One region of the Nocardiopsis akebiae genome, then DNA from elsewhere that is predicted to be linked to it. Evidence: riboswitches for the same ligand, from Rfam matches in the RefSeq annotation. Region 1 holds a riboswitch; the other holds the start of a gene.

Evidence for each region. Region 1 has a riboswitch for cobalamin ahead of KGD83_RS17740 (VWA domain-containing protein). Riboswitches for the same ligand answer to the same signal wherever they lie in the genome.
Region 2: it holds a riboswitch for cobalamin, as region 1 does, so the genes downstream of both, metE (5-methyltetrahydropteroyltriglutamate--homocysteine S-methyltransferase) here and KGD83_RS17740 (VWA domain-containing protein) in region 1, are expected to answer to the same signal.

What each region holds. Positions count from the first base shown of each region.
Region 1 covers NZ_CP074132.1:4,126,260-4,131,228, reverse strand. The annotation lists gene KGD83_RS17750 (cobyrinate a,c-diamide synthase) at 1-175, opposite strand, end outside; gene cobO (cob(I)yrinic acid a,c-diamide adenosyltransferase) at 280-894, opposite strand; gene KGD83_RS17740 (VWA domain-containing protein) at 894-2,993, opposite strand; cobalamin riboswitch at 3,022-3,163, opposite strand; gene cbiE (precorrin-6y C5,15-methyltransferase (decarboxylating) subunit CbiE) at 3,214-4,497, shown strand; gene cobM (precorrin-4 C(11)-methyltransferase) at 4,466-4,969, opposite strand, start outside.
Region 2 covers NZ_CP074132.1:5,044,410-5,049,378, forward strand. The annotation lists gene KGD83_RS21590 (DUF3558 domain-containing protein) at 1-114, shown strand, start outside; gene metE (5-methyltetrahydropteroyltriglutamate--homocysteine S-methyltransferase) at 352-2,652, opposite strand; cobalamin riboswitch at 2,818-2,978, opposite strand; gene KGD83_RS21600 (polysaccharide deacetylase family protein) at 3,259-4,830, shown strand.

The DNA.
Region 1 (4,969 bases):
GGTGCGGGTCCAGGTTGCGGCCCGGACGCCCGGTGGCCAGGGCGTGGTAGCCGGGGTCGATGTAGTCGGGCCCCACCTTGTGCCCGCTCACCGCGTGCCCGGCGTCGCGCAGCGCCGCCATCAGCCCGGTCGCGACCGTGGTCTTGCCCTGCCCGGTCATGGGAGCGGCGATCATCAGCCGGGGCAGCGCCGTCGACCGCACCGGCGGCGTCGGCCCGGCCGACCCCGGTCTCCCGGCGCCCCGGCCCTCCGCCGAGCCCCCGCAGGCTCCGGGGGAGGTCACCACTCGATCCCCCGCTGCCCCTTGCGCCCGGCGTCCATGGGGTGCTTGACCTTGGTCATCTCGGTGACCAGGTCGGCGGCCTCCAGCAGCCGCGGGTCGGCGCGGCGGCCGGTGATCACCACGTGCTGGCGGCCGGGACGGTCCCGCAGGGCGGCCAGGACGTCCCCGACGTCCACCCACCCCCAGTTGAGCGGGTAGGTGAACTCGTCGAGGATGAGCAGGTCGTGCGTCTGGTCGGCGAGCCTTCGCCTGATCTCCGCCCACCCCTCGGCGGCGTCCGCCGCGTGGTCCTCGGCGTCGCCCTTGCGGCGGCTCCACGACCAGCCCGAACCCATCTTGTGCCACTCGACCGGGCCGCCCTCGCCGGTCTGCTCGTGCAGCTCGCCCAGGCGTTCCAGCACGGTCTGCTCGCCGATGCGCCACTTCGCCGACTTGACGAACTGGAACACCCCGATCCGCCATCCCTGGTTCCAGCCGCGCAGCGCGAGGCCGAACGCGGCGGTCGACTTGCCCTTGCCGTCACCGGTGTGCACGGCGAACAGGGGCTGGTTGCGGCGCTGGCGCGTGGTGAGTCCGTCGTCGGGGACGACGAGCGGCTGTCCCTTGGGCATCAGGCGGCCCTCTCTCGTACGGCGGTGCCCAGCGCGTCGGCGCTGACCTCGCTGACGGGCATGTGGTCGGCGCCCAGGCGGGCGGCCAGGGCGGCGGCCAGGCCCAGGCGCAGCGGTCCGGACTCGCCGTCCACCACGACGGTGGTCACGCCCAGCCCGGCGACGCGGTCGGCGGCGGCCATCGCGCGGCCCACCGCGCCCTTGCCGCCGGTGGCCCGGCCGTCGGTGACCACGACCAGGAGCGGGCGCAGCCTCGGGTCCCGCAGCCGCTCGCGGCGCAGGACGCGGGCCGCCTCCTCCAGCCCCTCGGCCAGCGGGGTGCGCCCCCCGGCGGGCAGGTCGTCGAGGCGGGCGGCGGCCACGTCCACCGACCGGGTCGGCGGCAGGGCGAGTTCGGCCTCGCGCCCCCGGAAGGTGACCAGGCCGACCTTGTCGCGGCGCCGGTAGGCGTCCAGGAGCAGGGACAGGATCGCGGTCTTGACCTCGGTCATGCGCCTGCGCGCCGCCATGGAGCCGGACGCGTCCACGCAGAACAGCACCAGGTTGGTCTCCTGCCCCTCGCGGACCGCGACGCGCAGGTCGCGGGGGCGCAGCCGCAGTCGGCCGCCCTCCTGGGGCCGCAGCGCGGCGGCCCGCACGGTCTCCACCAGGTGGACGGCGCTGCCCGAACCCCGTCCGGGCGCGGCGGCGCCGATCCGGCGGCCCCGCGCGCCCACGGCCCGGCTGCGCCTGCCGTCGGCGCCCTCGCCGGAGCCCCGCACGGTGAGCAGCCGGGTCCGGTAGGGGGCGGCGGCCTTGGCGGTGGCCGGTGGGGCGCCGGAGGGGCGGGGCTCGGCGGAGTCGCCCTCGGCGCCGTCGGGCGCGTGCTCGGCGGAGGCGGGGGAGTGCTCCCGGCCGGGCTGTTCGGCGCCGGGGGTCTGGGCTTGCCCGTCGTCCCCGGAGTGATCCTGGGGGCTGGCGTCGTCGGAGGGGTCCTGTGGGTCTTGTGCGTCCGACGGGGCCTCGGAACCGTCGCCGTCGTCGCTTCCGCGCGGGCCCGGCGGCTCCGGGGGGTCGGGCGGCGGTTCCTCGTCGCCCAGGATCCGGTCCAGGAGCTCCTCGTCCAGTCCCGGCGCGTCGAAGGGGTTGCGTCGGCGCCGGTGCGGCAGGGCGAGCGTGGCGGCGCGGCGGATGTCGGCCCGGGTGACCCGCGTCCGGCCCGCCCAGGCCGCGTGCGCCATCGCCGTGCGCGCGGTCACGATGTCGGCGCGCAGGCCGTCCACGTCGTAGGCCGCGCACACCTCGGCGATCTTCAGCAGCGCCGCCTCGGACAGGCGCACCCGGCCCAGCGCCTCCCGTGCCGCCGCGATGCGTTCGGCCAGGGCCTTCTCCGCCTCGTGGTAGCGACCGGCGAAGGCGGCGGGGTCGGCGTCGTGGGACATGCGCCTGCGCACCACCTCGGCGCGGGTCGCGGGGTCGGACGGCGCGGCGACCTCGACGGTGAGCCCGAACCGGTCCAGGAGCTGCGGGCGCAGCTCGCCCTCCTCGGGATTCATGGTGCCGATGAGCAGGAACCGGGCCGCGTGCTCCACGGAGAACCCGTCGCGCTCCACGGTGACCCGGCCGGTGGCTGCGGCGTCCAGGAGCAGGTCCACCAAGTGGTCGTGCAGGAGGTTGACCTCGTCGACGTAGAGGATGCCGCGGTGGGCCCGGGCCAGCAGACCGGGTTCGTAGGCGACCCTGCCGTGGGTGAGGGCCTGCTCCAGGTGCAGGGACCCCAGCACGCGGTCCTCGGTGGCGCCGACGGGCAGTTCGACCAGGCGCACCGGGCGGCTCTCCACGGCCGTGCCGGACCCGAAGGGCCCGTCGGGGGAGTGCTGCGCCGGGTCGGCGGGGTCCACGGAGAACCGGTCGCCCTGGTAGACGTCGACGGGCGGCAGGAGGGAGGCCAGGGCACGGACCGCGGTGGACTTGGCGGTGCCCTTCTCGCCGCGCACCAGGACGCCGCCGATCTCCGGCGAGACGCTGGTGAGGACGAGGGACAGGCCCAGGTCGTCGAGTTCCTCGGCGTCGCAGCCGACGATCGCGGAAAAGGGGTAGTGCGGTGACCGCAATGGCATGTAGAGGCTCCCGCTCATGTCGCCATCGGTAAGGGACGGGCGCGAGGCCGGTCTTCGGACTTGCCGGGTCCTTCCTGGACGGAAGGCTCGGTTCACCGCAGCGGGCCTGTGCCGGAGTCTCACCGGGCTTCCCAGATTCTCCCCGTCGGCCGTCCCCACCGTTTCCGATGGCTGGGTCGTTGGGGCACCTCATGCCTGCCGCCACGATAGCGTCCGAGGAATGAAGGATGACGCGCCCCCTCCCCCCGAAACCAGGATCACCGTCGTCGGCATCGGCGCGGACGGCTGGTCCGGTCTGCCCGAGCGGCTGCGCGCACTCGTCCTGGCCGCCGACACGGTGCTGGGCGGGCGCAGGCACCTGACGATGCTCCCCGACCGGCCCCGGCAGCGCCGCCTGGCCTGGCCCTCACCCCTGCGCGAGGGCCTGCCGCCACTGCTGGCCTCGCTCGACGCCGCCTCCGCCGACCCCGCTTCCGCCGACGGCGCCTCCCCTGACACCCCCTCCACCGTGGCGCTGGCCTCCGGCGACCCCCTGGTCTCCGGCATCGCCACCACCCTGATCGACCTGCTGGGCGCGGACGCCGTGCGGGTGGAGCCCGCCGTCTCCTCGATCGCCCTGGCCCGCGCCCGCATGGGCTGGCCCGCCGAACGCTGCGCGGTGGTGGGCCTGGTCGGCCGCGACCCACGCCTGCTGCTGCGCCAGGTCGCCCCCGGCCACCGCGTCCTGGTGCTCTCCTCCGACGGCGCCACCCCCGCCGCGGTCGCCGCCCTGCTGGTCGGCGCGGGCTACGGCGCCAGCCGGATGACCGTGCTGGGCGACCTGGGCGCGGACTCCGAGTCGCGCCTGGAGACCACCGCCGACCACTGGCTCGCCTCGCCCCCCGGCGCGGTGCCCCCGCTGCACGTGCTGGCCCTGGAACTCCTCGGCCCGCCCGGCCACGGCCTGGTCGCGGGGCTGCCCGACGACGCCTTCGAACACGACGGGCAGCTCACCAAGCGCGACCTGCGCGCCTCGGCGCTGGCCCGCCTGGCGCCCTCGCCGGGCCAGCACCTGTGGGACGTGGGCGCGGGCGCGGGGTCGGTCGGCGTGGAGTGGATGCGCGCCCACCCCTCCTGCACCGCCACGGCGGTGGAGGCCCACCCCGAACGGGCCGCGCGGATCGGCCGCAACGCGGGCCGCCTCGGCGTTCCCGGACTGGAGGTGGTCACCGGCCGCGCGCCGGACGCGCTGGCCGGGCTGCCCGCGCCCGACGCGGTGTTCGTCGGCGGCGGCGCGACCCGGCCGGGCGTGCTCGACGCCTGTCTGGGGGCGCTGCGGCCGGGAGGTCGGATCGTGGTGCACGGGGTGACGCTGGAGACCGAGCAGCTGCTCGCCGACGCCCACCGGCGCCACGGGGGCGAGCTGACCCGGATCGCGGTCGAGACCACCGCGCCCATCGGCGCGTTCACCGGCTGGACGCCCGCCCGCACGGTCACCCAGTGGTGCCTGGCGGCGGGCCGCTGACCCGAGGCCGGGCCGGGTCGTAGAGGTAGGACTCACCACCCGTCTCCGGATCGAGCGCCCGCCCCACCAGGATCACCGCCGCCTGCCGGAACCCGGCCTCCTCCACCGCGTCGGCCACGGTGGAGACCGTGCCGCGCAGCACCGCCTCGCCCGGCTGGCTGGCCCGGTACACCACGACCACCGGGCAGTCGCCGCCGTACTCGGGTTCGATCTCGGCCATCAGCTCGCGCACCCGCCGGATCGCCAGGTGCAGCACCAGTGTGGCCCGGGTCGCGGCGAACGCGGCCAGCGACTCGGTCCCGGGCATGGCGGTCGAGCGGGCCCGCGTCCGGGTCAGCACCACCGACTGGGCCACCAGCGGCACGGTCAGCTCCCGTCCCGCCAGGGCCGAGGCGGCCGCGTACGCGGGCACCCCGGGCGTGACGTCCCACGGAACGCCGTGCGCGTCCAGCCTGCGGGTCTGCTCGGCCAG
Region 2 (4,969 bases), 920 kb from region 1:
ATGCACCCGCCCTTCACCGAGGACGCCTCCGCCGAGGACCTGGTCATGCCCGACAACGTCGAGGAGATCATGCTCAACGCCGGCGCCGAGGCGCTGGCCCTGGTCGGCGCCTGAGGCGGCTGACCGGACACGGCACGAGGGGGCCGCGGCGAACGCCGCGGCCCCTCCCGTGCGTCAGCCTCCCGGGAACTCTTTTCGGATCGGCCTCAGCTTGCGGGGGCCGGTTCGGGCGTCAACGGGGTTCTGGAGGTGGGACTGCGAGCAGGACCGCGCCTCGGGCGTCCGTTGAGGGCGGTGGCGGGCGACGGGTGGGACGGAGCGAAGCGGGGGTCCGAAAGAACACCGCCGGGCTCACGCCAGGTCGGCGCGCACCCGGCGGGCCGCCTCGACCATGTTGCGCAGGGCCTGTTCGGCCTCGGCGTAACCGCGCGTCTTGAGGCCGCAGTCGGGGTTCACCCACAGGTTCTGGGCGTCGATGTGCGCGACCGCCAGCCGCAGCGACCCCTCGATCTCCTCCACCGAGGGCACCCGGGGGGAGTGGATGTCGTACACGCCCGGGCCGATCCCGCGCCTGTAGCCCCGCTCGCCCAGGTCCCGTACCAGCTCCATGCGCGAGCGTGCGGCCTCCACGCTGGTGACGTCGGCGTCCAGCGCCTCGATGCCGCCGACGATCAGCCCGAACTCGGAGTAGCACATGTGCGTGTGGACGGTCGTGGACGGCGACACCCCCGACGTGGCCAGGCGGAAGGAGCCCACCGCCCAGTCCAGGTACCGCGCCCGGTGCTCCGAGCGCAGCGGCAGCAGTTCGCGCAGGGCCGCCTCGTCCACCTGGATGTGGCGGATCCCGGCGCGCTCCAGGTCGGCGACCTCGTCGCGCAAAGCCAGGGCCACCTGGCGGGCGGTCTCGCCCAGCGGCTGGTCGGTGCGCACGAACGACCACGCGAGCATGGTGACCGGACCGGTCAGCATGCCCTTGACCGGCTTGTCGGTGCGCGACTGGGCGTAGGTGGTCCACTCGACCGTCATCGGCGCCGGGCGCGAGACGTCGCCGAACAGGATCGGCGGGCGCACGCACCGCGAACCGTAGGACTGCACCCAGCCGTTCTCAGTGGTGGCGTAGCCCTCCAGCTGCTCGGCGAAGTACTGGACCATGTCGTTGCGCTCGGGCTCGCCGTGCACGAGCACGTCCAGGCCGATCTCCTCCTGGAGCGCGACGACCCGGTCGATCTCCTCGCGCAGGACGGCCTTGTAGGCGTCCTCGGCCAGTTCCCCCCTGCGGTGCGCGGCGCGGGCGCGGCGCAGCTCGGCGGTCTGGGGGAAGGAACCGATGGTGGTCGTGGTGAGCGGGGTGTCGGTGGGCCTGCCGCGCTCGCGCGGGCGCTCGTAGGCGTCCGGGCCCAGGGCGTCGAGGCGGGCGCGTACGCGCGCGTCGGTGAAGGCGGGGGGACGGACGCCGCCCCGTCCGGTGTACTCGGCCTCGGCCCCCTCGGACAGCACGCGGCCGAGCAGGGCCGTCTCCCTGGCCTTCTGCCGGGCGAAGGCCAGGGCCCCGCGCAGCTCGGGGGCCAGGGAGGTCTCGGCGTCCAGGTCCAAGGGCACGTGCAGCAGGGAGCAGGAGGTGCTCACGGTCAGCTCGTCGGTGAGGGCGAGCAGGGTGCCGAGCACGGCGACGGCGGCCGGGATGTCGGTGCGCCAGACGTTGCGCCCCTCCACCACCCCCGCGACCAGGCGGGTGGCGCCCAGGCCGGAGATCCGCACCAGGTCGTCCACGCCCTCGTCGTCGGTGACCAGGTCCAGGCCGACCGCCTCGACCGCGGACTCCTTGAGGACGCGCAGCGCCGCGGAGCCGATGGAGCCGAAGTAGGTGGACACCAGCAGGGAGGGCCGGTCGGTGACCGCGCCCAGGCGCTGGTAGGCGCGCTCCAGGTGGCCGACGGCGGCGCGGCCCTCGTCGGTGGCCAGGATCGGCTCGTCCAGCTGGACCTCGGTGGCGCCCGCGGCCCGCAGGTCGCCGAGCAGTTGGGCGTAGGCGTCCAGGAGCTGGTCGAGCAGCTGGACGGGTTCCCAGCCCTCGGGGGCGCCTTCGGCGGGCTTGGCCAGCAGTAGGAAGGTGAGCGGGCCGACCAGGACCGGGCGGGTGTGGAAGCCCGCCTCGGCGGCCTCGCGGAACTCGGCGACGGGCTTGTCGCCGACCAGGCGCGGACGGGTGCCGGGCGAGAGCTCGGGGACGAGGTAGTGGTAGTTCGTGTCGAACCACTTGGTCATCTCCAGCGGAGGGGCGCCCTGCTCGCCGCGGGCGAGCGCGAAGTAGCGGCGCAGCTCCTCCTCACGGTCCGGCGCCGCGGCGGGCGGGGCGAAGCGGGAGGGGACCAGGTCGAACAGGACCGCGGTGTCCAGCACGTGGTCGTAATAGGAGAACGTGTTGGAGGGGATGTCGTCGACACCGGCCTCGCGCAGCTGGGCGTAGACGCCCAGGCGCAGGTCGGCGGCGACCTCGTCCAGTTCCCTGGCGGTGGTGCGGCCCCTCCAGTGCGACTCGCAGGCGCGCTTGAGCTCGCGGTCGGGGCCGATGCGCGGGTAGCCGTGCACGGTCGAGCGCACGGAGGGACGTGGTCCGCCCGGGGCCGCGGAAGGCGCGGGGGTCGTGGTCATGAGCTTCTCTCCCTCGTCGAAAGCCGGGTACCGGCCGCGGGGAGGAGGAGAGGGGCGGGCACGCCGACGGACGCGCCGCGGGCGCGCACCGGACCTGCCACCGCCTCCGGCCCTCCCTCGGGGCGCGGGACCACCGGCGCCGCGGGCGCGTCGCCGGGTGGAGGCAGGTCTTCGGACTCGGGGGCGCGGGCGGTGCGGACACCGCTCCTCCTACTGGCCGCCGCTTCCCGGTTTCCGGTCTCTGCGACCGGCGCTACCAGTGCTCATGGCGACGTTCGTTCCCCCATACCGCTGCGGGGCAGTCCCGGACTCGCACCGGGTTCCCTCTTGCGACATGGTTCCGCCCCGTTCGTTCCGGGCCGGACCCGGGACGCGGGGGTGGATCATGTACCTTCCACGGCTGCAAGTATAGGGAGGGCCCCCTTCGCCCCTGTACCCGGCATGCGGCCCCATGCGCACGGTCCGGACGGTGAGAACCCCCGTCCTCAGGTCGGCGTCACACACGAAGTCAAGCGTTGCGCGGGTGAGCCCTCTCTGCTCCCCGCGGACGTTCGTCTGAGCGATGAACGTGGAGATTCCCTCGTGAATAAGCAGCCCCGCCTCGCCATGGCACCGGACCACCCCCTGATCACGGTCGTGGTAGCCCTGGCGATCCTGGCGGGCATGGTGTTGTTGGCCACCCGTTCCTCCGGCGAGCCCGAACCCGGGGCGCGGACGCAGGGAGCGCCGCTCTCCGAGAGCGAGCCGTCGCCCCCGGCCTCGGGCGAACCCGACGGACTCACCGAGGTGGACGCGGCCGCCGTGGCGGGCGTGGAGGAGGCCGAACTGGCCTACGACGGGGAGATCTCCGTCTCGGTGGCATACCCGGTGATCCCCAACGCCGAGCCGCTGGCCGACTTCCTGGAGCGTGAGCTGACCGACGAGGTGCACGCCTTCGAGGCGGCCAACCCCGGCGCGGTCTCCTTCGAGGCGGGGTGGAACCTGACCGCGGCGCGCGACGGCCTGCTCGGGGTCCGCGTGACCCGGGTGGAGACCGATTCCGAGGGGTCCCGGGAGGGGTACACCACCTACTGGTACGACACCGAGACCGCGGCGCACCACCCCTCCACCGCGCTGGTCGGCGGCCAGGAGCAGCTGGAGGAGCTCAACGGCCTGGTGCGCGACGCCGTCGGGAGCGGGGAGGGCCCGGCCGACCCCGACGTCATCCACCCGATCAGCTCCCTGTACGACTCGGTGGGGTTCAACCCCGACGGGGACCTGGTCGTGGAGTTCGACGCCGGGCAGGTCGCCCCGGCGCAGGAGGGCCGCACGCGCGCGGTGGTCGCCGCCGGTCGGGCCGAGGGCCTGCTGTCGGAACTGGGCCTGCGCGTGCGCGACGCCGCGACCGTGGGCGTGGACGACTTCTCCATCGCCGCCCCGCCCCGGGCCGACAAGGACGGCCAGGGGGACGGCGCCGTACCCGGACAGGTGCCCGCGGTGGACCCCGGAGTCGACTGCTCCGACCCCGGCACCAAGTGCGTGGCGCTGACCTACGACGACGGCCCCGGCGGACGCACCCCGGAACTGCTGGACGCCCTCGCCGAGTACGACGCGCGGGCCACGTTCTTCGTCACCGGCAACCCCGTCATGGAGCACCCGTACACGGTGCGGCGCGCCTACGCCGAGGGACACGAGATCGCCAACCACACCCTGAACCACCCCGACCTGGCCGGTCTGGGCGCGGGTGGGGTGCGCGCGGACCTGGACGTCGTGCAGGCGCTGGTGTACCGCGAGACGGGCTACACCATGGACCTCATGCGTCCGCCCTACGGCTCGACCGACGAGGGCGTGGCCTCGGTGACCGCGGACATGGGCCTGGCTCAGATCCTGTGGAGCGTGGACACCCTCGACTGGAAGGACCGCAAGGCCCCGGTGATCCACGACCGGGTGCTGGAGGGCGCTTCGGACGGGGCGATCATCCTCATGCACGACATCCACGGCACCACCGTCGACGCCTCCCGCACGGCGATCCGGGAACTGCACGAGCAGGGGTACACCATGGTCACGGTGTCCCAGCTGCTGGGGACCACGGCCCCCGGCGAGACCTACATGGACGGGTTCCCCGACGCCCCGGAGGAGAGCGCCGAGCCCTCCGAGGAGTCCGCTGAGGGGGCCGAGGAGGCTTCCGAGGGGGTCTGAGGGCGCGGCGTCACGGCGCGGCGGGCGGTCCGGGGTGAGGATGGGCCCGGGAGGGCTTCGGGGCCGCGGCCGGTGGGACACACGGGGCGCGGAGCCGTGTGAGGGCACCGTGCGGTGCCGGTAGGGCGCCCCGCGCGGG